DNA from 3 places in the Methylobacillus methanolivorans genome. Region 3 is predicted to be linked to each of the others. Evidence: riboswitches for the same ligand, from Rfam matches in the RefSeq annotation. Region 3 holds a riboswitch; each other region holds the start of a gene.
What was found. Region 3 has a riboswitch for thiamine pyrophosphate ahead of thiC (phosphomethylpyrimidine synthase ThiC). Riboswitches for the same ligand answer to the same signal wherever they lie in the genome.
Positions count from the first base shown of each region.

Region 1: another riboswitch for thiamine pyrophosphate. It lies ahead of LG202_RS01870 (TonB-dependent siderophore receptor); the one in region 3 lies ahead of thiC (phosphomethylpyrimidine synthase ThiC).
Region 2: another riboswitch for thiamine pyrophosphate. It lies ahead of LG202_RS06350 (sodium:solute symporter family protein); the one in region 3 lies ahead of thiC (phosphomethylpyrimidine synthase ThiC).

Region 1 covers NZ_BAAILT010000002.1:112,982-121,055, reverse strand. Annotated here, with positions in the region: gene sulP (sulfate permease) at 1-1,485, shown strand, start outside; TPP riboswitch at 1,541-1,640, shown strand; gene LG202_RS01870 (TonB-dependent siderophore receptor) at 1,705-3,873, shown strand; gene LG202_RS01865 (MFS transporter) at 4,078-5,313, opposite strand; gene LG202_RS01860 (helix-turn-helix domain-containing protein) at 5,383-5,814, shown strand; gene LG202_RS01855 (ATP/GTP-binding protein) at 5,950-6,486, opposite strand; gene pnuC (nicotinamide riboside transporter PnuC) at 6,483-7,091, opposite strand; gene LG202_RS01845 (DUF779 domain-containing protein) at 7,142-7,516, opposite strand; gene exaC (acetaldehyde dehydrogenase ExaC) at 7,613-8,074, opposite strand, start outside.
Region 2 covers NZ_BAAILT010000002.1:1,082,916-1,090,989, reverse strand. Annotated here, with positions in the region: gene LG202_RS06360 (LLM class flavin-dependent oxidoreductase) at 1-239, opposite strand, end outside; gene LG202_RS06355 (protein adenylyltransferase SelO) at 505-2,061, shown strand; gene LG202_RS06350 (sodium:solute symporter family protein) at 2,145-3,596, opposite strand; TPP riboswitch at 3,643-3,747, opposite strand; TPP riboswitch at 3,853-3,958, shown strand; gene LG202_RS06345 (3-oxoacyl-ACP reductase) at 4,003-4,788, shown strand; gene LG202_RS06340 (LLM class flavin-dependent oxidoreductase) at 4,799-6,088, shown strand; gene LG202_RS06335 (MgtC/SapB family protein) at 6,158-7,417, shown strand; gene LG202_RS06330 (hypothetical protein) at 7,503-7,748, shown strand; gene LG202_RS06325 (LexA family protein) at 7,838-8,074, shown strand, end outside.
Region 3 covers NZ_BAAILT010000004.1:379,826-387,899, forward strand. Annotated here, with positions in the region: gene LG202_RS11715 (sensor histidine kinase) at 1-21, opposite strand, end outside; gene LG202_RS11720 (hypothetical protein) at 136-1,146, shown strand; gene LG202_RS11725 (substrate-binding domain-containing protein) at 1,146-1,625, shown strand; TPP riboswitch at 1,653-1,763, shown strand; gene thiC (phosphomethylpyrimidine synthase ThiC) at 1,832-3,718, shown strand; gene LG202_RS11735 (TIGR00645 family protein) at 3,772-4,302, opposite strand; gene LG202_RS11740 (pseudouridine synthase) at 4,419-5,597, shown strand; gene LG202_RS11745 (YidB family protein) at 5,626-6,018, shown strand; gene LG202_RS11750 (undecaprenyl-diphosphate phosphatase) at 6,117-6,926, shown strand; gene LG202_RS11755 (AsmA family protein) at 7,012-8,074, shown strand, end outside.

The DNA of each region.
Region 1 (8,074 bases), on a different contig from region 3:
GTCGCAGGTACACTCGCCTCACTCTTTGGCGGCAGCCGCTTGCAGATCACCGGGCCGACTGGGGCCTTCATCGTCATCCTCTCAGGCATCACTGCAAAATATGGCATTGCTGGCTTGCAGATCGCAACCCTGATGGCAGGTATTATGCTGCTCATCATGGGGCTAGCGCGCATGGGCAGTGTCATTCGCTATATCCCGGAGCCAGTCATCATCGGCTTCACCAGCGGGATTGCCGTCATTATTTTTGTCGGCCAATGGCAAGACTTCTTCGGGCTTGCGCCACAAGCGGCACACCATTTCCACGAGAAATTACTGCGCCTGATCACAGCACTGCCCCACCTGGAACTGCACACTACCTTGATGGGTATCTTCACCCTGGCGGTTTTGCTGCTCTCCAATCGCTACCTGAAAAAAATCCCTGGTCCATTGGTAGCCATCGTCTCGGCCACTGTGCTTCAATCCATATTCAGTTTCAAGGAAGTCACCACCATAGGCAGCACATTCGGTGGTATCCCGCAGGCCCTACCACAATTTTCCCTGCCAGCCGGTATCAGCGCTGCCACCATGCTGGAATTGATCGGCCCTGCCTTCACCATTGCACTGCTGGGTGCGATTGAATCCCTGCTCTCGGCGGTCGTAGCGGACAATATGGCTGGTACCCTCCATCAGTCCAACCAGGAGCTGATTGGACAAGGCATTGCCAACATCGCCTCGCCATTATTCGGTGGATTTGCCGCCACGGGCGCACTGGCGCGTACGGCAACCAATATTCGCAATGGCGGCAACAGCCCGCTTTCTGGCATCGTCCATGCGCTCACGCTGGTATTGATTGTGATATTGCTGGCACCACTGGCAGCAAATATACCGCTCGCGGCACTGGCGGCCATTTTGTTCGTCGTGGCTTACAACATGAGTGAAGCACATCGCTTCTTGCATATGGTCAAGACCGCACCGCGTGCAGATGTCGCCGTGCTACTGATCACCTTCCTGCTTACGGTATTCAGCGACTTGGTGATCGCCGTGAATATCGGCGTCATGCTTGCCACGTTATTGTTCATGAAACGCATGGCGGAAACGGTCAGCATCACGCAATTGAGCGATGCTGACCTCCAGCAAGAATACGGGCAACGCACATGGTGCCTGCCACCCAGCACATTGGTATACCGCGTAGAAGGCCCTTTGTTCTTTGGTGCGGCAGAACATTTACAACACCGGCTGCAAACCCTGCGAGAGGATACCGATACCATTGTGCTGAGGATATCGCGGGTACCCATCATGGATGCCACCGGCATGCAAGCTTTGTGGAACCTGCTGGATACCTGCAAGCATCACAATATTCGCCTGGTCATTGCCGAAGCCAGGCCCAATATCCTGGAAAAATTGCGCCGCTCAGGCCTGGTTAGCCAAATTGGTGAGCAAAATGTGCTACCACACCTGCAATTGCTGTGGCCTAGCACCGTCACATTAGGCGCAGTTCAAAAATAACCTCACCCTTATTCGCAACAAACTGGCGTTTTCTTTACATTTTTTGGTAGTATACGGCCCACGCTAGGGGTCCTGAAGAGTCAAATCTTCGGGTGAGAAAAACCCTTGAACCTGACCTGGATAATGCCAGCGTAGGGAAGCGCAAAGCCACTCAAGGTCCATCCCGGAGCTTCTTTGTTCATTCCTGCGCGTGCCTTTCCGTAACGCGAGTGAACAACAATGCCAGCTTTCCCTTTCCGTCACAAACTTAGCGTGCTAGCAGTCGCCTGCACATTTTCGCCTGCTGCCTTGGCACAATCGGCAGATACCGAGGATAGCGCATTGCCGGAGCTGGTCGTTTCCTCTGCATCAGCGGATACTCAGGCACGGCGGGCTAGCATTGGCAGTTTTTCCGACCGATCCTTACTGGAAACACCGGCCTCAATTACGGTCGTGACACAGGAACAGATGCAGGATCGCAGCGTACGCTCCGCCACTGATGCAGTGAAATGGGATGCCAGTGTGCAAAACTCCTACAACGCTGTTGGCCTTGCAGATTGGTTTGCGATTCGCGGATTCGTATTGGATCAGGGTGCCAACTATCGCAAAGACGGACTGGTGATTCTGGCGCAAGCCATGGTGCCCATGGAAAACAAGGAGCGTATCGAGATATTGAAAGGCCTGGCAGGCCTGCAATCAGGCATCGCTGCTGCAGGCGGCATGCTCAACTATGTGACCAAGCGCCCCACCGATACGCCGCTGCACACAGCAACTTTTGAGGTACGCGAACGCGGTACGGTATATAGCGCAGTAGATATTGGCGGACGTACTGAAAACGGCATCTTCGGTTATCGCATTAATGCCGCGGCGGAAGACATCAAATCATATATTGATGGCTCAACAGGCAATCGTAACTTCATTTCAGGTGCGTTTGATTTCCACCTGAGCCCACGTGCGCTCTTGCAGCTGGATCTGGATTATCAGCATAAATCGCAATTGACCGTACCAGGCTTCCAGCTGCTTGGGCCTGAACAGCGCATTCCGACAGGTATTCGCGCCAAGCAGATGCTCAACGATCAATCCTGGAGCAGCCCTGTCGTCGATGACAGCCACAATATCGGCGTGAAGTTCAACTACACACTAAACGACCACTGGCGTACCACCTTGCAGGCCAATCAATCAGTCCTGCATCGAGATGATGCGGTGGCTTTACCCTCAGGTTGTGCAGCCCAGGGATTATATGTCGGTTATTGCAGTGATGGCGGCTATTCCCTCTATGACCTGCGCCGTAAAAATGACAAGCGCTCCATCACCACTACCCAGGCGCTGCTACAAGGCGATGTCACCACAGGTGTGGTAAAGCACGACCTGACAGTCGGCCTTTCGACGCTGCGTCGTCGCGATCACTTTGCCGACTATGTTTCGCCATATGTCGGTGATAGCAACATCTACAATCCTGTCTATTACGACAATTACTCACCAGCAGAGGTCAAGCCCGTTCATTTGCGCCGTAAAGATGAAGAGCGCGCGATGTTTGTACAAGATGTCATGACCCTGACCGAGCAGCTCAAGCTACATGCAGGCCTACGTTACGTGCAACTCAAACGTGACCAGTTCAACTCATCAGGAACCACCACCCGTAGTACCGATGATCAATTCATCCTGCCGAGTGCAGCATTGGTTTACAACGTGCAGCCAGCAGTAGCGGTGTATGGCTCTTACTCCCAAGGCCTGGAACCAGGTGGCGAAGCGCCCACTGGCACGACCAATGCAGAAATCATTATGGACCCTAGCCGCTCTCGGCAAATAGAGCTAGGCGTAAAAGCGGAGCCAAGCAGCAAGGTGAGCTTGTCTGCTGCAGTATTCCAGATCAAGCGCCAGAATGAATACGTCAACGACAATGGAAATGGCACGCAGACTTATGTGATGAACGGCATGCAAGTCAACCGTGGCCTGGAACTGGCCGCACAAAACCGCATGACACGTGACTGGATGCTGGGTGGCAGCTTCACCGCTTTACAAGCACGGGCGGAAGGCACAGACGATGCACGTATCGAAGGCAAGCAAGTGGGCAATGTGCCGAGATTCAAATCTGCAGTGTATAGCGAATACACATGGCCTGGCTTGCCTGCGCTCAAGCTGAATGCAACCTGGCTTTACTCCAGCAGCAAAAACTTCTCCCCCAGCAATGACATTGCTGCTTTAAACAAAAAGGTCGAAGGTTATCACGTGCTGAACCTTGGGGCTCGCTATACAGCCAAGCTTGGCAACACAGCCACTACCTTTAGGGCTGGGGTGGACAATGTGTTCAACAAGTTCTACTGGGGCGATGCATCCAGCGCTTTCGGCGGCTACATGATTCCAGGCGCACCACGCGTATTCCGCGTGTCCGCGCAAATTGATTTCTGATCAAACGAGTGCGCGGAGCTTGATGACATAAGGCAGGATAGCTCGATGAAACTTGTCGGGAAGCATTGGGAATACTGCCTCCCAAGCCAGGGGCAGAAGCAAAACTCACCCCTATCAAGCACGATGAAGACACGATAGTTTTCTAAGGTTGTCTTGCTACAGATAATAGCAATCACTGGCATCGGGATAGCAATATCAACCCTTTCAACCTGTCCCTTTCCCAGTCAGTTGGGGCACGGCAATTGCAATCGCGATGATCATCATTCCGCCAGCCAGCAAAAACGTCAGCCGCATCCCTGCGGCGATTGCTGCGGGATATGCATGGATAAAGTCTTCTGTGCCAACGCCCAAAGCGAATACTGCCCCCATCACGGAAGCACCTACAATCAAGCCAATATTGCGAGCTAAACCAAGCAGGCCGGCAATCGTGCCGTGAATATGTCTGGGTACGTTGGCAAGAGCTGCTGTATTGTTGGCAGCTTGAAAGAGTTGGTAACCCGGCGTCAGGACGATAATAGAAACAATATAGCCATTCATACCCACCCAATTTGGCAACAACGCTAACAGAAGCGTGCCAACAATCAGTAGCATAAGTCCAATCAAAAGGGTTCGGTGACTGCCTAAGGTGTCAACCAGCTTTCCTGACACGACGCCGCTAAAGATCGAGATCACAGGTCCTATCGCCATGACCAGGCCCACCTGCGTTGCTCGCAACCCAAGCCCCAGACCAAGATAAAATGGGCCAATCACGAGTGTCGCCATCATGACGGCAGCCACCAGCAGATTGATAGCGAGATTGGGCAGTAGCTTTGCATTCAACACCTGCCATACACTGGGAGCTGGCGCTTTCCTGTTGATTGTCGGGGTTGGCAATATCCAGAGTGCCAGTATCAAGGCAATCAGCGCCAGTGGAAGCTGTATCAGAAAAATGCCTCGCCACCCCGTGACCAAAAGCAACCATCCACCAAACGCTGGGCCAAGTGCCGTACCTAGCGCAGATATGGTTCCCAGCAGGCCCATGGCTTGCCCCAACCGAGCTTCGCTAGCGGCCTGGCGCATCATCGCCATGACGAGCGTCATGAGAAAGGCTGCACCTACTCCCTGAAGGGCTCTTGCTCCAATCAGCCACCACAGGTTAAGCGCAATGCCGCAAGACAGTGCGGCCACAGTGAACAATCCCAAGCCCGCAATGAGCATCTGTTTCAGCCCATAGCGGTCACCAAGCCGCCCGGCGACCACGGACATGATCGTCATGGTGGCAAGATAAGCAACGACAACGGCCTGCACTTGCGAAAACGGTGCCATAAATGCCTCAGCCAACGCAGGCAATGCGATATTGGCAATACTCGTTCCCAAAGAGGCCATCAACATTGATAGTGCCAGCGTGAATCTGACGCCCGCCTGCTTTCTTGCAAGGGTGAATAATTTGCCTACGCTCATCGTCCTTATCTCTTGTCCTGCTCTATAGATCAGGGCATGCTAATACTTCAAGTCAACTTGAGGTCAAGTATGGAGTTTATGGATATTGGCGAAGTCGCAGAAAAGAGCGGAATTAAACCCTCTGCCCTGCGTTACTACGAAGAAACGGGGCTAATTACTTCGGTATCACGGCATGGTTTGCGCAGACAGTTTTCCGCAGAGGTGCTTTTACAACTCAAGCTGATTTCCATCGGAAAATTGGCAGGCTTTTCGCTACAGGAAATTGCCGGGATGTTTGATCAAAACGGCACACCAGACTTGCCACGCCAGCTGCTCCACCAGCGCGCGGACGAGATTGATCGACAAATTCATGAGCTAAAGGCGCTACGGGATACATTGCGCCACGTTGCAGACTGTCCAGCACCATCACACATGGAATGTCCTACTTTCCAGCGACTGATTAATGTGGCAAACAAACGGGGCTGGAAAAGTAGAAGCAAGAAGCGATCAACAAAACCCTAGGCTACCAGTTGGGGACTGTATTGATACGCCTAAACCTTGCCTACAACATCAGGCACAAGCAATAAGCTCAGCCTGATGCAGGCTTTCACATACCCTTCTCTAATTTTTTGAGTGTATCCGTGAAGTGAGCGTTGCTTACGCTGATTGTGATAAAGCTAACGATAAATATGCAATGGTTTGCATCTCGCGTTGCTGCATGCAGCCATCCACGAGCCGATATGTGATGCCAGCATCCCGCAGTTTACACAGTAACCGAGCATGTACCTTCTGGCGCACCTCGTCGGACTCGCGCTGCATGCCATCAGCTACCCATGGCATGGTCGGCGCAGTGACTATCGTCGCAGCATAGTCATATGCCGCTGCCAGTCTCACAAGCGCCATGTCTGCCTGCCCAAAGTAATGTTCGCTATAGACAATCGTCATCAGCGGCGTGGTGTCACAGAACAATAGACGGTTGGCATGTCGCTCAGCCTCTTTCTCACGCTGGCGTTGTGTAGTGGCAATCATGAACTGCTCGTCGGCACGTGGCGTACGTTGAAATGTCTCGACGAACTCGCGCAGGTATTCTGGCACCCATGCCGTACGATAATGCGCTGCCAGTGCTTCCGCCAGGGTGGATTTCCCAGTGGATTCAGCCCCAAGAATAGCAATACGCGGCACCATATTTTTCATGGCAGGACGACAGTCGCTGACAATGACTTTTTCCAGGCCCGCAAGCCCAACACGGCTAGCACAACGAACAGGCCATAGAGCAAGGCTGTCAAATAAAGATGCTTGTATGCATAGAGCGCGATGTAGAGGCCATCTATCAATATCCACATATGCCAGTTTTCCAGTATTTTGCGCGTAAGCAGGCATTGCGCCACCAAACTGCCCGCCGTCAGGAAAGCATCGATATGCACGACATCGCTATCCGTCAAATGATGCAAGAGTAATGCACCGCTGGCATAAACAAACACCCAGCTACCAGCCGCCAGCAGCCAACCGCGACGAGACAAGCGTGTCACGGTCACACCTTGATGATCGCGCCCGCCGAACAGCCATTGGTAAGCGCCCCATAGCGACACGGCAATAAAGACGAACTGCAACAGCATATCGCCATAGATGCGGGCATCGTAGAAAACAACGGCATACAACCCGGCAGAAGCGATTGCAAACAGCCATGCCCATGGCGACTGCCGGATATTCAGCAGTACCATGGCGATCGCTAACGCGAAAGACACTATTTCAAGCAACGATGTTTGCAGGAAACCCCAAAGCAGCAGAGGATCACTCATGACATACAGTAATGAAGATGGGCAGGCATATTAACTGATCTGCCTGTCGATCATCCACAGTTCTCAACAGGCTCCAAATCCTGTAATTCTTCATCCGTGAACAAGCGCGAACGGATGAGGAAATGCCTGCCCGTCGCCTGCTCCAACGAAAACATGCCGCCATGCCCAGAGATCGCATCCAGCGTCAGGTGAGTGTGTTGCCAATATTCAAATTGGGTCTTGTTCATGTAAAACGGCACCCCATGCACCATGCCCACCTTGACATCAGAACTGCCCAACAAGAACTCCCCCTCTTGCAAGCACATGGGAGCACTGCCCTCACAACAGCCACCAGATTGATGAAACATCAGCTTGCCATGCCTGGCCTGTAGTTCATCAATCAATGCCGCCGCCGCAGGCGTTGCCACTATCCGACTTGTCGCCATGTCATCTCCTTCATACCCACATTTACCCAGCCAGCAGAAACAACAACGCCCGGATTGAAGCAGTCAATCCGGGCGTCCATTCAAGCGCCTACTCTACTAGAAGAAACCCAGCGCATTCGGGCTGTAGCTCACTAGCAGGTTTTTGGTCTGCTGGTAATGATCCAGCATCATGCGATGGTTTTCGCGGCCAATACCGGACTGCTTGTAACCACCGAATGCAGCATGCGCAGGATAGAGATGGTAACAATTAGTCCAGACGCGACCAGCCTGGATAGCACGTCCAACACGGAATGCACGGCTACCATCACGTGTCCACAAGCCAGCACCCAGGCCATACATCGTGTCATTGGCAATTTCCAAGGCTTCCTTCTCATCCTTGAATGTAGTGACGGAAAGCACTGGGCCAAAGATTTCTTCCTGGAAAATACGCATCTTGTTGTGGCCCTTGAACACGGTAGGCTCAATGTAATAGCCCTCGCTCAGGTCACCAGCCAGCTTGGTAGACTTGCCGCCAGTCAGCAACTCGGCGCCTTCCTCCAGGCCCAGCTTGATATAAGA
Region 2 (8,074 bases), on a different contig from region 3:
GGCAACATGATGCCGCCAGCGCCGATGCGTATTGTCCTAGTGTGGCTGGCAACGTGACCAATCACGACAGAAGTGGCTGCACTGGCAATGCCCGGCATATTATGATGCTCTGCCAGCCAGAATCGTCGATAGCCTAGCTCCTCGGCAAGCTGGGCCAACGCGACGGAGTTGCTGAAGGCCTCTGCTGGCGTGCTACCTTGCACAATAGGGCAGAGATCAAGAATGGAAAATGGAATCATCGCTTTTCAATATCCAGGTGGATGTTGCAGAGACATTGCCATATTCCCATGGTTCTGATGAAAGTAGTACTAGCTCAACAATTTCTGTGGGTAACTTTGTGGGCAGCATGCGCATGAGCTGGCTAAACGGTTGTTATATCATGTGGAATTTGCTATTGCCTATTTATTGTGCAGCCTGCCAACTTAATTTATCTCAGCAGAGAACATACAATAGGCAACGCTGTCATTCTATATGACCTTTGATAATGAAATCCCCACTGTGATGATGCCTACTTTTGATAACCGTTTCCTGCGGGATTTGCCTGGTGACCCGGATACTACTAACCAGTTGCGTCAGGTGTATGGCGCCTGTTGGTCACGTGTGATGCCCACTTCGGTATCCGCTCCCAAGTTACTGGCTTATTCGTCCGAGATGTTGCAGGCACTGGGCTTGAGTGAGGAAGACATTAAGTCCCCGGCCTGGGTGAATGCTTTGGCTGGCAATGGCCTTATCCCAGGCATGGAACCTTATGCCATGTGTTATGGAGGTCACCAGTTTGGACATTGGGCCGGGCAGTTGGGCGATGGCCGCGCGATCAGCCTTGGCGAGGTAGTAAACAGCCAGGGTCAGCGCTGGGAGTTACAACTCAAGGGCGCGGGCGTGACACCCTATTCACGTATGGCGGATGGCCGTGCCGTGTTGCGCTCATCGGTACGCGAATTTCTTTGCAGCGAGGCGATGCACCATCTTGGCATTCCCACTACGCGTGCCCTGAGCCTGGTGCAGACCGGTGATGTTGTGATTCGCGATATGTTTTATAACGGCAACCCGCAGGCTGAGAAGGGCGCAATCGTATGCCGTGTATCGCCCTCATTTATCCGGTTTGGCAATTTCGAGATTTTTGCCATGCGCCAGGATAAACAAACGCTGCAAACGCTGGTGGATTTCACTATTCACCGTGATTTTCCTGAGTTGGCTGATTTCCCCGAAGATGAGCGTTTAGCCGAGTGGTTTGCCATTGTCTGTGTACGCACTGCGCGCCTGGTCGCACACTGGATGCGCGTGGGCTTTGTCCATGGCGTGATGAACACCGACAATATGTCGATTCTCGGCCTTACTATTGATTATGGCCCTTACGGCTGGGTGGATAACTTCGACCCTGGCTGGACGCCCAATACCACTGATGCCGCAGGCCGTCGTTATTGTTTTGGTCGCCAGCCCGAGATTGCCCGCTGGAATCTGGAGCGCTTGGCGCAAGCGTTGTATGCCTTGAAGCCAGAGCGGGAAATTTACGACGAAGGCCTGATGCTATTCGACCAGGCTTACAACAAAGAGTGGGGTGCCGTGTTGGCTGCCAAATTTGGCTTTAGCCAGTGGCGCGATGAATATGAGCCTTTGTTCACCGCAGTGTTCGATCTCATGACCCAGGCCGAGATCGACATGACCGAATTTTTCCGCAAGCTGGCCTTGATCGAAGCCACCCAGCCAGACTTGGACATCTTGGAAAGCGGGGCCTATAGCGATGCACTATGGGAAACCTTCAAGCCCAGGTTCAGTGATTGGCTCAAGCAATATAGCCAGGCAACGGTTGCAGATGGACGTGACCCAATAGCCAGGAAAGAGGCCATGAACCGTGTCAACCCGCGGTATGTCTTGCGCAACTACCTGGCGCAACAAGCCATCGATCTGGCAGATGCTGGTGATAACAGTTTGATAGAAGAGTTGTTGGAAGTGTTGCGCCAGCCTTACGACGAACAGCCAGGCAAGGAGCGCTTTGCTGCCTTGCGACCGGATTGGGCCAAGCACAAGGCTGGATGCTCGATGCTGTCTTGTAGTTCCTGATTTAATACTTCACTTCACATAATATCAAGGGCGAGCGCAGCGATGCCCAATCGCTGCGCTCGCCCTTTGAGTTGTTAGGGTCGTTAGAGTTGCTCTTGATCCAGCCTGCGGCTTGCATGTGTCAACGAAGCAAGCTCGAAGTGTTCCTTGCGACGTTTGAGCAGGCGGGTGATGGTAATGACTGCTACGGGGGTCAAGGCCGCCAGCAGGAAGGATTCTAGCAAGTGGGTCGCGGGTTCATTTGGCGTGGGGAACATGGACAATCCTGCGACCAGTCCGGCAATGGTGCCCATGACCGCTTCTCGCCCGGTATGCGAGCGGCTGAACAGGCCGAAAAAGACCGGGAAAGCCGCCGCCGAGCATAGCAGGTCGGCGAGCAGGAATAGGTAAAGCACGCTGTAGCCCTGTGCAGCAACAATCAACACCGGGATTGCGACCAGCAGCACTAGCCAGCGTGACAATCGCATCAAGCTCGAAGCGCTACGCTTAGGCATCACTCGCCCGATATCCACAGCCACAATGCTTGAAATCGCGCTGATCGCGCTATCTGCACTGCACATCACCAGGGATATACCGAGTGGAATCAGCGCAATGGCCAGCCAAAGCGGGATGTTGGGCATGACCACGCTGAACAGCGCTACCGAGCTATCACCTTGTGGTGTCATCGCCATGAAGGCCAGGCCGAACAAGCCCATGATGAAGATGAATGGCACGACCAGCAAACCACCCAGCAGGAAGCCGTTACGCATGGCAGGGATGTCTTTCGCAGAGTAAATGCGTTGCCAGTTGCCTTGATGAAAGATGCCGGTGAGCAGGATGGCGACGAAGAAGGTCAGCCCGGCCTTGATGCCACCAATATCGTGTAGGTCGATGAGCTGCGGTGCGGTTTCGCGCAGCTTGTCCATGACAGGCACCACGCCACCGGTTGCTTTCCAGCCAATAAATACCAGTGCTGCCAGCAGCGGGATGATGATGACGATCTGCACTTTGTCGGTGAAGATAGAGGCACGCAAGCCACCATAAGTGGTGTAGAGCAACGTGAAGCCGAGCACGATGGCTGCCGTGGCCCAGAGCGGCACTGGCGCAAGGATGGTCACCATCTTGGCGATGGCGGTGATCTCCGCACTCATGGCGATAAATAGGTAAAACAGCATGATGCTGAGTGCGAGCAGATACATTGGCTTGCCATAGCGCGCGATGAGAAACTCGGTAAGGGAGTGGCCATTGGGCATGAGTTCACGCATGCGCTTGCCGAGCGGGATCATGGCAATGCGCGGCGACATCGCGCCAAGGGCATAGCCGATCACCGCGGTGAGGCCGCCCCAGGTAGCCGCTTGAGCTGGCGAGAACAATATCCATGCACCGAGGGAAGAGGCGAGTAGCACCATGACACTGGCAATGGAGCCTTGGCTGTTGCGGGCGACGATGAATTCTTCAAGATTACCGCGATAACGGCGCGAGTAAGCCATGCCGAGAATGGCGAAAGCGGCGGCGAAAAAAATCAGCCAAGCGAGCGTGGCTTGTGTACTGAGCATCTTGTGGTGACTCCTGTAATCAACGAACGACAAGGAGTACGCAAACCCGATGCGGTACTTCCTTCCTTTCGCCAGCATGATCTGGATCAAGTATTAAGGGTCATGGCCCATTGCCATTTCTCAGCCGTGATCGGCTCCCCCAGGATTGAACGGGCCAATAGCAAGTGGCCGTTCTGGTGCCGGATTATAACGACTTTCATCACGATTTTCACAATGCATTGGATGTGAATCGTTCATATTCCGTGCTATGGTTCAACCTTTCGGCACGGGGTGCCCTGATGGAATGGTTTCCACAGGGCTGAGAGCAAACCCGTATACCTGATCCAGATCATACTGGCGGAGGAATGCCTGTCGCAGCCCTGGCTGCGGTGTCTTCCTTTGTCATGATTTACTGCAAAGGAATGACATGAACAATCCATCAGCCCCACAACTCCGTATTCAAGACCAAGTCGTGCTCGTCACCGGTGCCGCACGCGGGCTGGGCCAGCATATTGCCCGTGCCTTCCTCGATCAGGGTGCAAGGGTCGTCATCAATTATCTTCATAGCGAGGCTGCCGCGGCCAGGCTCGTGGCTGAAGCGCCTGAACGTGCATTGGCGATAGGTGCGGATGTGAGCGATGCAAAGGCTGTGCGTTGCATGCTGGAGCAGGCACAGGCACATTTCGCTCAGCCAGTGACGACGGTGGTCAACAATGCGCTGCCGGATTTCAAGTTCAATGGCGATGCCCGAGCTCATGCTGCCGATCTTGGCTGGGAAAGCCTGCAGCAACAGTTCGATGGGGTGGTGAAGGGCGCGTTGAATACTGTGCAGGCGGCCTTGCCTGGCATGTGTGCACAGGGTTGGGGGCGGGTGATCAATATCGGCACCAATTTGTTCCAGAACCCGGTAGTGCCTTATCACGATTACACTGCTGCCAAGGCGGCCTTGTTGTCACTCACACGTACCCTGGCACAAGATTTGGGGCCGGGGGGCATTACTGTCAATATGGTGTCGGGCGGCTTGCTGCGTACAACCGATGCTTCTGCTGCCACGCCAGAGGCCGTGTTTGATCTGATTGCTGCCAGTACACCATTACGCCGCGTGACGACACCAGAAGAGTTTGCCGATGCGGTGCTGTTTTTCGCCTCGCCCTGGTCGCGTGCCGTGACGGGGCAGAATCTCGTTGTGGATGGTGGCTTGGTGAAGAATTAGGGCTGTGGTGATGATGCACATCAATTTATTCCTGTTCGGTTGCGGCCACCACAACGCTGCTTGGCGCCACCCGGATTCCCAGGTCGAACGCCTGGGTGATATTCGCTATTACGAGGAAATGGCCCAGCTAGCCGAGCGTGGCAAGCTGGATGCGGTGTTCTTTGCCGATGGGCATGCGACCAATAACATTACTGATGGGCCGCGCTGGTTCCTCGAGCCAGTGACCATGCTGACAGCCATTAGCCGTGCTACCAAGCACATCGGCTTGGTGAGCACCATTTCCAGCACGTTTTACACACCTTTCCATGCAGCAAGACTGATGGCATCGCTGGACCATATCTCCGGTGGACGTGCAGGATGGAACGTGGTGACGTCGATGTTTGATGTTGAAGCAAGGAACCACGGTTATGAAGCGATGCCCGGCCATGCTGAGCGCTATGCGCGGGCTGAGGAATTCATCCAGGCGGTATTGCAACTGTGGGATAGCTGGGATGATGGTGCATTGCTCAACGACCGCGCGGGAGATTACGTTGATGAAAGCCGGGTTCGGCAGATCAATCACCAAGGCGCACATTTCCTCGTTGATGGCCCCTTGACCGTACCGCGCCCACCTCAAGGTAATCCTGTGCTGTTCCAGGCGGGCGCTTCCGATCATGGCCGCGCACTCGCCGCGAAATATGCTGAGGCGATTTATGCCGTGGCCTATGACCTGCCGTCGGCCCAGGCCTATTACGGCGACGTCAAGGCTAGAGTCAAAGCTGCCGGGAGACAAGTGGATGTGCCTATCCTGCCAGGTCTTGTGACCTTTATTGGCTCAACTGAGGCCGAGGCGCGTGCCAAGCAGCGGGCGCTGGATGAGCTATTGCCTGCAGAAACATCCCTGCGGCAATTACAGTTGTTTATCGATCAGGATTGCATGGATTGGGAGCTTGATGCACCAGTGCCACCCTTGCCGCCGCTGGAGGCCTTTACCGGCCCCAAGGGCCGCTATGCCACCGTGTTACGCATTATTGAACGCGAAAAGCCTACCGTGCGCCAGCTATTGGGCCGCCTGGCTGCGGGGGGAGGGCATTGCACCATGGTTGGCACGGCAGAGCAGGTGGCAGACCAGATGGAGCATTGGTTCCGCAATGGCGGGGCAGATGGCTTTAACCTGATGCCGCCGATGCAACCCGAAAGCGTGCAGGACTTTGTCGATCATGTCATTCCCATCCTGCAACAGCGCGGCCTGTTCCGCCACGATTATGAGCATGCCACCTTGCGCAGTCATCTAGGGCTGGCTAGGCCGGTACGCGTCTAGCATTGTCTTTGTGCCAGAGGATGCTGGCTCTTGGTATCATGCTTGCAGATATAACCGAGAGCCTAATCAATGCACCAGACCTTTGCTATCGACACCATGCTGCACCTGCTCATTGCACTGGGTGCTGGGCTATTGATCGGCGCTGAGCGCGGTTGGCAAGAGCGCGATGAAAACGACTCATACCAAAGTGCAGGCATCCGCACCTTTGCCTTGACTGGCTTGCTGGGAGGCTTGAGCACTTTGCTGGGGCAGCAGATGGGCATGGTCGTATGGGTGACGGTACTGGCGGCATTGATGCTGGTGGTGGGTATTGCGTACGTTGTGGATGTGCGCCGCACTGGTGACCATGGCATCACCAGCGAATTGGCCTTGCTGATCACCTTCCTGTTGGGCAGTCTTGCTTTGTCTGGCTACGTGATGCTGGCAAGCGCTGGTGCCGTGGTGGTGGCCTTGTTGCTCAGCCTGAAAAACGTATTGCATTCCCTGCTCAAGCGCTTGAGTGAGGCCGAAGTTTCCGGTGCGCTCAAGTTGCTATTCATTTCCGTGGTGATGCTGCCCGTATTACCGAACGAGACTTATGATCCCTGGGGCGTGTTCAATCCTTATACCACGTGGTGGATGGTGGTGCTGATCGCCGCGCTGAGCTTCATTGCCTATATCGCCATTCGTCTTACTGGCACACGCTATGGCCTGATGTTGACGGCTATCCTTGGTAGCTTGGTGTCTTCCACCGCCATGACGCTTACCCTGTCACGCTTGTCCAGCAAGCCATTGCAGAATGTATTGTCAGCAGGCCTGCTGGCGACATCAGCTTTGATGTTTCCACGTGTCTTGCTGATTGTGGCCGCGGTGAATATTTCCATATTGCCGCATATTGCCTGGCCATTGAGTGTGATGTGTTTAGTGTATCTTGCCGGAGCCGGGGTCTTCTGGCTAAGGGCTATCAAGGAAGAGCCAGCCAATGCAGAAACACCACTACGCAACCCTTTTGAGTTAAGGCCAGCTATCCGTTTTGCCTTGCTGTTAAGCCTGATCTTGTTCCTCGTTGAGGCGGGCAGGCGCTATATGGGGGATGCTGGCGTTTATTTGGTCTCTATCCTTGCTGGCCTAACCGATGTCGATGCCATCAGCTTGTCTTTATCGCGTAATGCCTTGCACGAGTTGGGGATGAACGTGGCGACGCAGGGTATTGTGCTGGCCGTGATCAGCAATAGTGTGGTGAAGGCAGCTTTAGTCGGTGTTATTGGAGGCAAAGCACTGGCTTGGCGTACTTATCCTGTGATTGGTGTCGCTTTGGCTGCTGGTTTATTAGTGATGTTGCTTACCTGAGAAGTGGCTAGATTGTTCACGGTAAAGGTATTAAGCAGGCAGGAATTTGTTATCATGCCGCCCTTTTTTGCATAAAGGAGCACGCATGGCAGACAATCAGAAAAAAGAGAACAAGGCCAATCTGGTGATCCTTGATCGCCCCATGATCTCCGTAGAAACGACAGAGTATAAGGAAGTCAGGATGACGGTGATTGGCATGGATGGCGCGATGGAAAACATTCGCCAACAGGAGCTTTTGTTTCCCTTGGAGTGTGCTCGTCAGGTGGCAGAGTTCCTCTTGCAGTTGGCTCCACCAGAGGATAAACAAGACAAACCAGTCAAGGCGGAATGATCACGGGCATGATGCATGCCGTGTTGTGATGAAAAAAACTCTGTCCCAAAGCTTGACTTTGTGTACATTCGTACAGTAAATTTTCACCCATGGGACAAGACAAAGACTTTGAATACCTGGGCAAGATCCAGGACTATTTCGCCGAACACAAGACATTGCCGACTTTTAGCCATGTCGCGCAATTGCTTGGGTTTAAATCTAAGAATGCGGTGACATCGTTCGTGGCGCGGCTCAAGTTACAGGGCTTCCTCGACTATGCGCCTGATAAGCGGCTCAAGCCGGGTAGGCGTTTTTTCGAGCGGATTCTGGCTGAGAGCACGGTACAG
Region 3 (8,074 bases):
AGATAGCGCTTTTCGCCACATATCATTCAGTGCGAGAATGCGCGCTATTGGGGGAAATCCAGAAGCTCATGCTCTGGCGATCTGTTAAGGGTGTAGGCCTGATTGGAATCACAGGTGGTTTGTCCGGAGAAAAACATGCGCATTATGCACTTGCTTCTTGTAGCCAGTGTAGCCTTGAGCCTGAGTATCTGCAAGATTGCAGCTGCGGCAGATGAGGCCGATACCCAGCCTGGATTTCTCGATGGATTCAAACTGGGCGGCTATTCCAGTGCCGGTATCAATCTACATCCTGGTGGCAAGGCCGATGCCCGCTTGAATGAAGTGAGTTTGTTTGTCACCTGGGATAATGGTGGTCGCCTGCGCTTTTTCTCCGAACTTGAGGTGGAAAAACCACTGACTTGGTATAGCGGCGAAGGCACGACCGGGCGAGATTCCTATTTTGATGTCGAGCGTTTTTATCTCGATTACAACCTCTCTGAAAAGCTCAATTTACGTAGTGGCCGTTTCCTGACGCCGACCGGGCGCTGGAACGTGGTGCATGCAGCACCGTTGGTCTGGACATCATCACGCCCGTTGGTGACCAGTCGCTTGTTTCCTGAAGCGGTCAATGGTTTCATGGTGTATGGCGCTGCGCCTTTTTCTGATAAGGCTTTTGAATACAAATTCTTCATGGAAGCTGTGCAGGAAAGGCATCGTGACCGTGATGACAGCATTCCCTACAAGGATAGCAAGGGCATGCGTTTCGAGATCACGGGCAAATTCAATTGGGGTTTGTCATTACTGGAGACGGCGGAGGACCTGCGTTACAGTGCCACGCGGTATCGCATGGTGGGGCTGGATTTCATGGTGCAGCACAAGGGCTGGGAATTCAGTGGAGAAACGCTGCAACGGTTCTATACCAATGGGCACGAAGGCGGCAGTGGTGCCTATCTGCAAGTGGTTGCTCCGTTGCAGAAGCACTGGTTTGCGATTGGCCGTGTCGAAAATTTCAATCGGCCCGCGGAGGGCTCTAGCGAGCGCTGGGTCGTGGGGGCTGCCTGGCGGCCTTTGCCATCAAGAATACTCAAGCTTGAATATGTCGGGGGGGATCAAGAGCGTCTTGAATCTCCCAAGGGTTTCATGGCTTCGTTTGCGATCCTGTTCTGATGCGCTGGCTATTTCTTTGCCTGGGTTTGCACTTGTTGTTGCCTGTTGCAATGGCGGCAGAAGTGGCAACGATTGCCGTGATCGTGCCCAAGGAGCAGAATCTGCATGCCTTCAGCAAGGCAGAGCTGGCGCTGGTGTTCTGGCGAAAGAAGCTCTATTGGGGCAATGGCAAGCGCATAGAGCCTGTTAACCTGGGTCCGGAAAGCGCCTTGCGCCAGCGCTTCTCGCAGCTCATTCTCGATAGTGTTCCGGAAGATCAGGTGGAGTACTGGAACGCGCTGTATTTTCACGGTACCTCGCCTCCACATGTCGTACGCACACAGGAGGCTATGCTGCGTTACGTCGCAGAAACACCAGGCTCAATAGGCTATATTGACGCATGCAGGGTGGATAACCGTATCAAGCCTGTGGCCTGGTTGTTGCCTGATGGCAGCTTGAGCCATCTTCCTCCCGTATTGAGTTGCTCATCATCGTCTTGATCAAATCAGGGTTTTAACGTACATTGCGCCAATCGCTAGGGGTCTGCTTTTGTATTTGTATGAATACGATGGCAGTGAGAATTACCCTTTGAACCTGACGTGGATAATCCCACCGTAGGGAAGCGCAGTTTGGTTTGATGGGGCAAGCTCTATTCTTTTCCCTATTGGTATTCCAAAAACGCTTCCCGCTATTTTTGGAGCCAATGATGAATGCCACCGACAAAGACCTGCATGCCAAGTTTCTTAATGAAACTGCGGAGATTGATGCAGGCACCAAACAATCCTTTGCCAACTCCCGCAAAATCTATGTTGAAGGCTCGCGCCCGGATATTCGCGTGCCTTTCCGTGAAATCTCGCTTTCTGATACTCCGTCTGCTTTTGGTGCAGAAAAGAATCCGCCGGTTGTTGTCTACGATACTTCCGGCCCCTATACAGATCCTGCTGTTAACATCGACATCCGTAATGGCTTGCCGGCACTACGGGCTGGCTGGATTGCCGAGCGTAATGACACCGAGCAGCTGGATGGCCCAACGTCAGACTTTGGCAAGCTGCGCAAGCAAGACCCCAAGCTAGCTGAGATGCGTTTTAACCTGACGCGCAAGCCATTACGTGCCAAACCTGGCAAAAATGTAAGCCAGATGCACTATGCGCGGCAGGGCATGATTACTCCCGAGATGGAGTTTATTGCCATCCGCGAAAACCAGCGCCGCGAAAACATGAGCGAACTACTGCAAACCCAGCACGCAGGTCAGCATTTCGGTGCCAGCATTCCCAAGGTGATTACGCCAGAATTCGTGCGCGACGAAGTGGCCCGTGGTCGCGCGATTATCCCGGCTAACATCAACCACCCTGAAATCGAGCCCATGATCATCGGCCGCAATTTCCTGGTGAAAATCAACGCCAACATCGGTAATTCTGCGCTTGGCTCTTCCATCTCGGAAGAAGTGGAAAAAATGGTCTGGGGTACGCGTTGGGGTGGTGACACCGTGATGGATCTTTCCACCGGTAAAAACATCCACGAGACCCGCGAGTGGATCATCCGTAACAGCCCAGTGCCGATTGGTACCGTGCCAATTTACCAGGCCCTGGAAAAGGTCAACGGCAAGGCCGAAGACCTGACCTGGGAAATCTTTCGTGACACCCTGATTGAGCAGGCAGAGCAGGGCGTGGACTATTTCACCATCCACGCGGGGGTACGTCTCGCCTATATACCGATGACAGCGAAGCGCATGACGGGCATCGTGTCGCGTGGTGGTTCTATCATGGCCAAGTGGTGTTGGGCTCACCACAAGGAAAGCTTCCTCTATGAGCATTTTGAGGACATCTGCCAGATCATGAAGCAATATGATGTGTCGTTTAGCCTAGGTGACGGCCTGCGCCCAGGCTCTATCTATGATGCCAACGATGAAGCTCAGTTTGCTGAACTGAAGACCTTGGGAGAGCTGACCCAGATTGCCTGGAAACACGATGTACAGTGCATGATTGAAGGCCCAGGCCACGTGCCCATGCACCTCATCAAGGAAAACATGGACCTGCAACTGGAACACTGCGGCGAAGCGCCGTTCTACACACTGGGCCCATTGACCACCGATATTGCCCCAGGTTATGACCACATCACTTCTGGCATCGGCGCTGCCATGATAGGCTGGTACGGCTGTGCCATGCTCTGTTATGTGACACCCAAGGAACATCTAGGCCTGCCGGATAAGGAGGACGTGCGCGTTGGCATCATTACCTACAAGATTGCTGCGCATGCCGCCGACCTGGCCAAGGGCCACCCCGGCGCGCAGATTCGCGACAATGCCTTGTCCAAAGCACGTTTCGAGTTCCGTTGGGATGATCAGTTCAACCTTGGGCTTGATCCGGAAAAAGCCAAGGAATTCCACGATGAAACCCTGCCGCAGGAAGGTGCCAAGCAGGCGCACTTCTGTTCCATGTGCGGCCCGCACTTCTGCTCCATGAAGATCACGCAGGATGTGCGCGATTACGCTGATAAGCTGGGCGTGGATGAACAGGCTGCGTTAAGCAAAGGCATGCAGGAAAAGGCGATTGAGTTCGTGAAAAAAGGGGCAGAGGTCTATCAAAAAGTGTGATGCTGAATTGCTAGCAAAGCGTTAAAAAATGGCCAGTGCTTGCTGGCCGTTTTTTATTGGTGATGTTTATCCTTTTCCGCAATGTGATCCATGATCGCGAAGAGTAGCCCGGTCACAATGAAGGTGACGTGAATGCCTACCATCCAGGCCATTTGCGTATTACTAAGATGTTCTGAACTACTGCTGCTTTGATGCACAAAGGCTTTGAGCAGGTCTATGGCAGAGATTGCCACGATGGAGCCAATCAGCTTGAGCTTGAGTCCCGAGTAGTCAACTTTCCCCATCCATTCTGGTCGGTCTTCGTTCTCTGCGACATCAATCTTGGAAACAAAATTTTCATAGCCGCTAAAAATCACCATGATGAGCAGGTTGGCCACCAGGGTAATGTCGACCAAGGCAAGTAATGAAAGCACGACTTCCTGCTCTTGTGCTTCCAATACATGGCTGGCGATATGCATGAACTCCTGGGCGAATTTGACCAGCAGGATGACCAGGCCACCCACCAAGCCCAGATACATCGGAGCTAGTAGCCAGCGACTGCGGAAGATGGTGAATTCAAGACAATGTTCGATGATTTTGAACATGGATGCTGGCCGACTAAACGATTAAGGGAAAGCCATTATAAGGTGGCTCTTGCTGGTATCAAGTGACATGTTGAAGCTGTCCAGACCGGCTAAGCCTGCTATGTTAAAATCCCGCCATGACCACGCTTAAATTGAAACCCGGCTCTATCTCCAGCAAAGATGCCAGTAAGCCTCCAGTGCGCCGCCCAGATCCAGCCAAGCGTTCTCGGACGACTGCTCCAGCGCCTAGAGTGAGGCCTCCTGAAAACTCGGTAGCGGATACCGCTGCAGCAAAACCAGCGAGGGCTAATAAGCCTGAGCGAGAGCGGTCGGGCAGGCCAGAGGCTGCTAGGCGTACTGCGGAAAGAGCACCTGGTGATGGTGCGGGTAGAAAACCCGCAGCTAACAAACCTCCTCATGCCAATAAGCCCAGGTCTATCGCACGAGAGGGGCAGGTGCGCCAATTTGCTGACCGTGATACGCCGCGTCGTGGTGGCAAGGCCAGGGATGGTTTTGAGCAAGGAACATTCAATCAGGATAGAAATACCAATCCCAAGTTTTCTCCCAAGCCTGTTGCTAGCCAACCAGAGTTGCCCAGGCTTTCCAAGCGCATGGCTGAGCTTGGTCTGTGCTCACGTCGCGAGGCGGATGACTTCATCGCCAATGGCTGGGTGACGGTCAATGGTGAAGTGGTCGATGTGTTGGGTACACGCGTATCACCCGATGCCGAGATCAAGGTCAGCAAAGAGGCGCAGAAACACCAGTCCGAGATTGTTACTATCTTGCTGCACAAGCCAGTGGGCTATGTTTCCGGTCAGGCGGAAGATGGATATGAACCAGCGGTTGTGCTGGTAAGCCCTGATAACCATTGGGATGAAGACCCGACCCAGATTGTATTCAAACGCGGACACTTGCGCGGCTTGGCTCCGGCAGGCCGTCTGGATATTGATTCGACTGGTTTGTTAGTGCTGACCCAGGATGGCCGCGTGGCACGCCAATTGATCGGAGAAGATTCGACAACTGAGAAGGAATACTTGGTGCGTGTGACGGGTACACTCAGTGAAGATGGGCTGAAAAAACTTAATTTCGGCCTTAGCCTTGATGGTGTCAAGCTCAAGCCTGCCAAGGTGTCTTGGCAAAATGAGGACCAGTTACGTTTTGTCCTGCGCGAAGGGCGCAAGCGCCAGATTCGCCGGATGTGTGAACTGGTGGGTCTCACCGTGGTCGGACTCAAGCGTGTGCGTATTGGCAGTGTCGTGCTTGGTAAATTGCCTGTAGGAACCTGGCGTTATTTGCGCCCCGGCGAGCGCTTCTAGCTAGCTATCATGATTGAAGGAAGTGTGAATGGGATTATTTGACAGTATTGCCGGATCGGTGATGAACAAGGTAGCTGGCAACAGTGGCAACCCGATGATACAAGCCGGACTTGAGCTGATGAATAAATCGGGTGGGCCGCAGGGCGTGCTCGATAAGTTGCGTGCCAATGGGCTGGGTGCCGAGGTCGAGTCGTGGCTGGGTTCTGGAAGCAACTTGCCGTTAAGCTTGCAACAGGTAGTGCAGGTGTTTGGAGCGGAGTTGATCAAGTCGATGGCGGCACAGCTTTCCCTGCCTACCGATGATTTTGGTCGCAAGCTGGCGGAGTATCTGCCGCAGGCGATTGATAAATTAAGCCCTGATGGCAAGTTGCCAGGTAGCCAGGCTGAATTAATGGCGCGGGCATTCTCCTTGATTAAGTAACATGGATCATTCCTGCTGAATCGTCGGGGGGCGGTTCATCGCAGGTTCACAGGCATGCTGCATGATGCCGCTCATATCAACAATAAAGATGGCATGACATGGATTTAATACTATTACTCAAGGCGTTTATCCTCGGCATCGTGGAAGGTGCCACCGAATTCCTCCCCATTAGCAGCACTGGCCACTTGATCATTATTGGTGACTTGCTCGATTTCAACGACGACAAGGGCAAGGTGTTCGAGATCGTGATCCAGTTGGGTGCGATTATGGCCGTGTGTTGGGAGTATCGCAGCCGCTTGACCTCGGTGGCCACTACCTTGCATACCAATACTTCGCAGCGTTTTATCCTGAACCTATTTGTTGCATTCTTGCCTGCAGCTATTCTCGGCTTGTTGCTGCACGGCTTCATCAAGGAGCACTTGTTCTCCTCGATTACCGTGGCATGCGCATTGATCGTGGGAGGTTTCGTCATCCTGCTGGTAGAGAATCTCTATGCGCATGACAAGGCGCCTGCCGCCAAGGCATCAAATCTCAACGAGATTACCGCTTGGCAGGCGCTAAAAGTGGGGTGTGCGCAATCACTGGCGATCATGCCCGGTGTATCTCGCTCTGGCGCTACTATCCTGGGGGGCATGATCTTTGGCCTCAACCGCAAGACGGCAACCGAGTTTTCGTTTTTCCTTGCTATCCCGGTGATGCTGGCGGCAACTTTTTACGATGTGTACAAGAACTTCAGCCTGTTTGTGGTTGAGGACCTGGCGATGTTTGCCGTTGGCTTTATCACTGCATTCCTGGCTGCACTGGTGGCGATCAAGACCTTGATCCGTTACGTCGCTAACCACGATTTCAAGGGCTTTGCCTACTATCGTATTATTCTTGGCATCATCGTACTGGCTTACTACTGGTAATCACTCGCATCGTGTATCACTGCCGGTCTGGCACTGGCAGTGATACACTCGTTTTCTTCTCGCTCAATCAAAACAGGATAGGTTAATGAATAAAATCCTTAAGTATTCCTTGTTTGGCCTCGGCGGAATCGTTCTGGTGTTGGTCATCATCGTGGCGATTTTTGCTGCCACCTTTAACCCGAACGACTACAAACCCATGATCGTGCAACTGGTCAAGGACAAGAAACAGCGCACGCTGAATATCGAAGGTGACATCAAGCTTGCTTTCTGGCCCAAGCTGGGAGCTGACCTAGGCAAGATTTCCCTTTCCGAGCATAACAGTGACAAGGAATTTGCCGCTGTAGATGGCCTCAAGGTGTCTGTGGCCTTGATTCCCTTGTTGAAGAAGGAGCTTGTGGTAGATGCTGTCTACGTGGATGGTGCGCGAGCCAATATTGTGCGTTACCAAGATGGCAGCACCAATTTTGACGACCTGCTGAGTGAGGACAAGGACGAGCCATCGCAGGAAATCAATTTTGATATTTCCAGTATCAACGTCAGCAATTCTGCCGTGAGTTTTCATGACGAAGCCGCGGGTAGCAGCTATGCGGTCAAGCAGTTCAACCTCAAGACCGGGCGCGTGGCGCTGGCTACGCCATTCGACCTTGCCAGCGATTTTGAAGTGAGCGCCAGCGCGCCAAAGGTGGACGCCAAGGTCAAGCTGCAAGGCAACTTCATGGCCGATGTCGAGAACAAGCATTTCGCCGCGCAAAAGCTGGATGCCGTGGTCAAGGGCAATATCGCGGATGTGCAGGATGCCGATATCCGGCTGACAGGCGACGTGGATGCGCGCCCTGAAAACATGGAGTTCCTCGTCAACGGTCTCAAGCTCGCGTTTTCCGGCCAGCTTGCCGATGCCAAGCTGGTGGCGGATTTCGCTGCGCCCAAGCTGGTGGTGCGGCAGGATGAGGTATCCGGCGACAAGGCCGAACTGGCCTTCAGCCAGGAGAAGACAGGCGACAGCATCAAGGCCCAATTGGTATTGGCAGATATCAAGGGTTCGCCAAGAGAGCTGCAAAGCAGCGGCATCAATGGCGAATTCAGCCTCAAGCAAACCGACCGCAGCGTGGAAAGCAAGTTTTCATCGCCCTTCAAGGGCAACCTGCAAG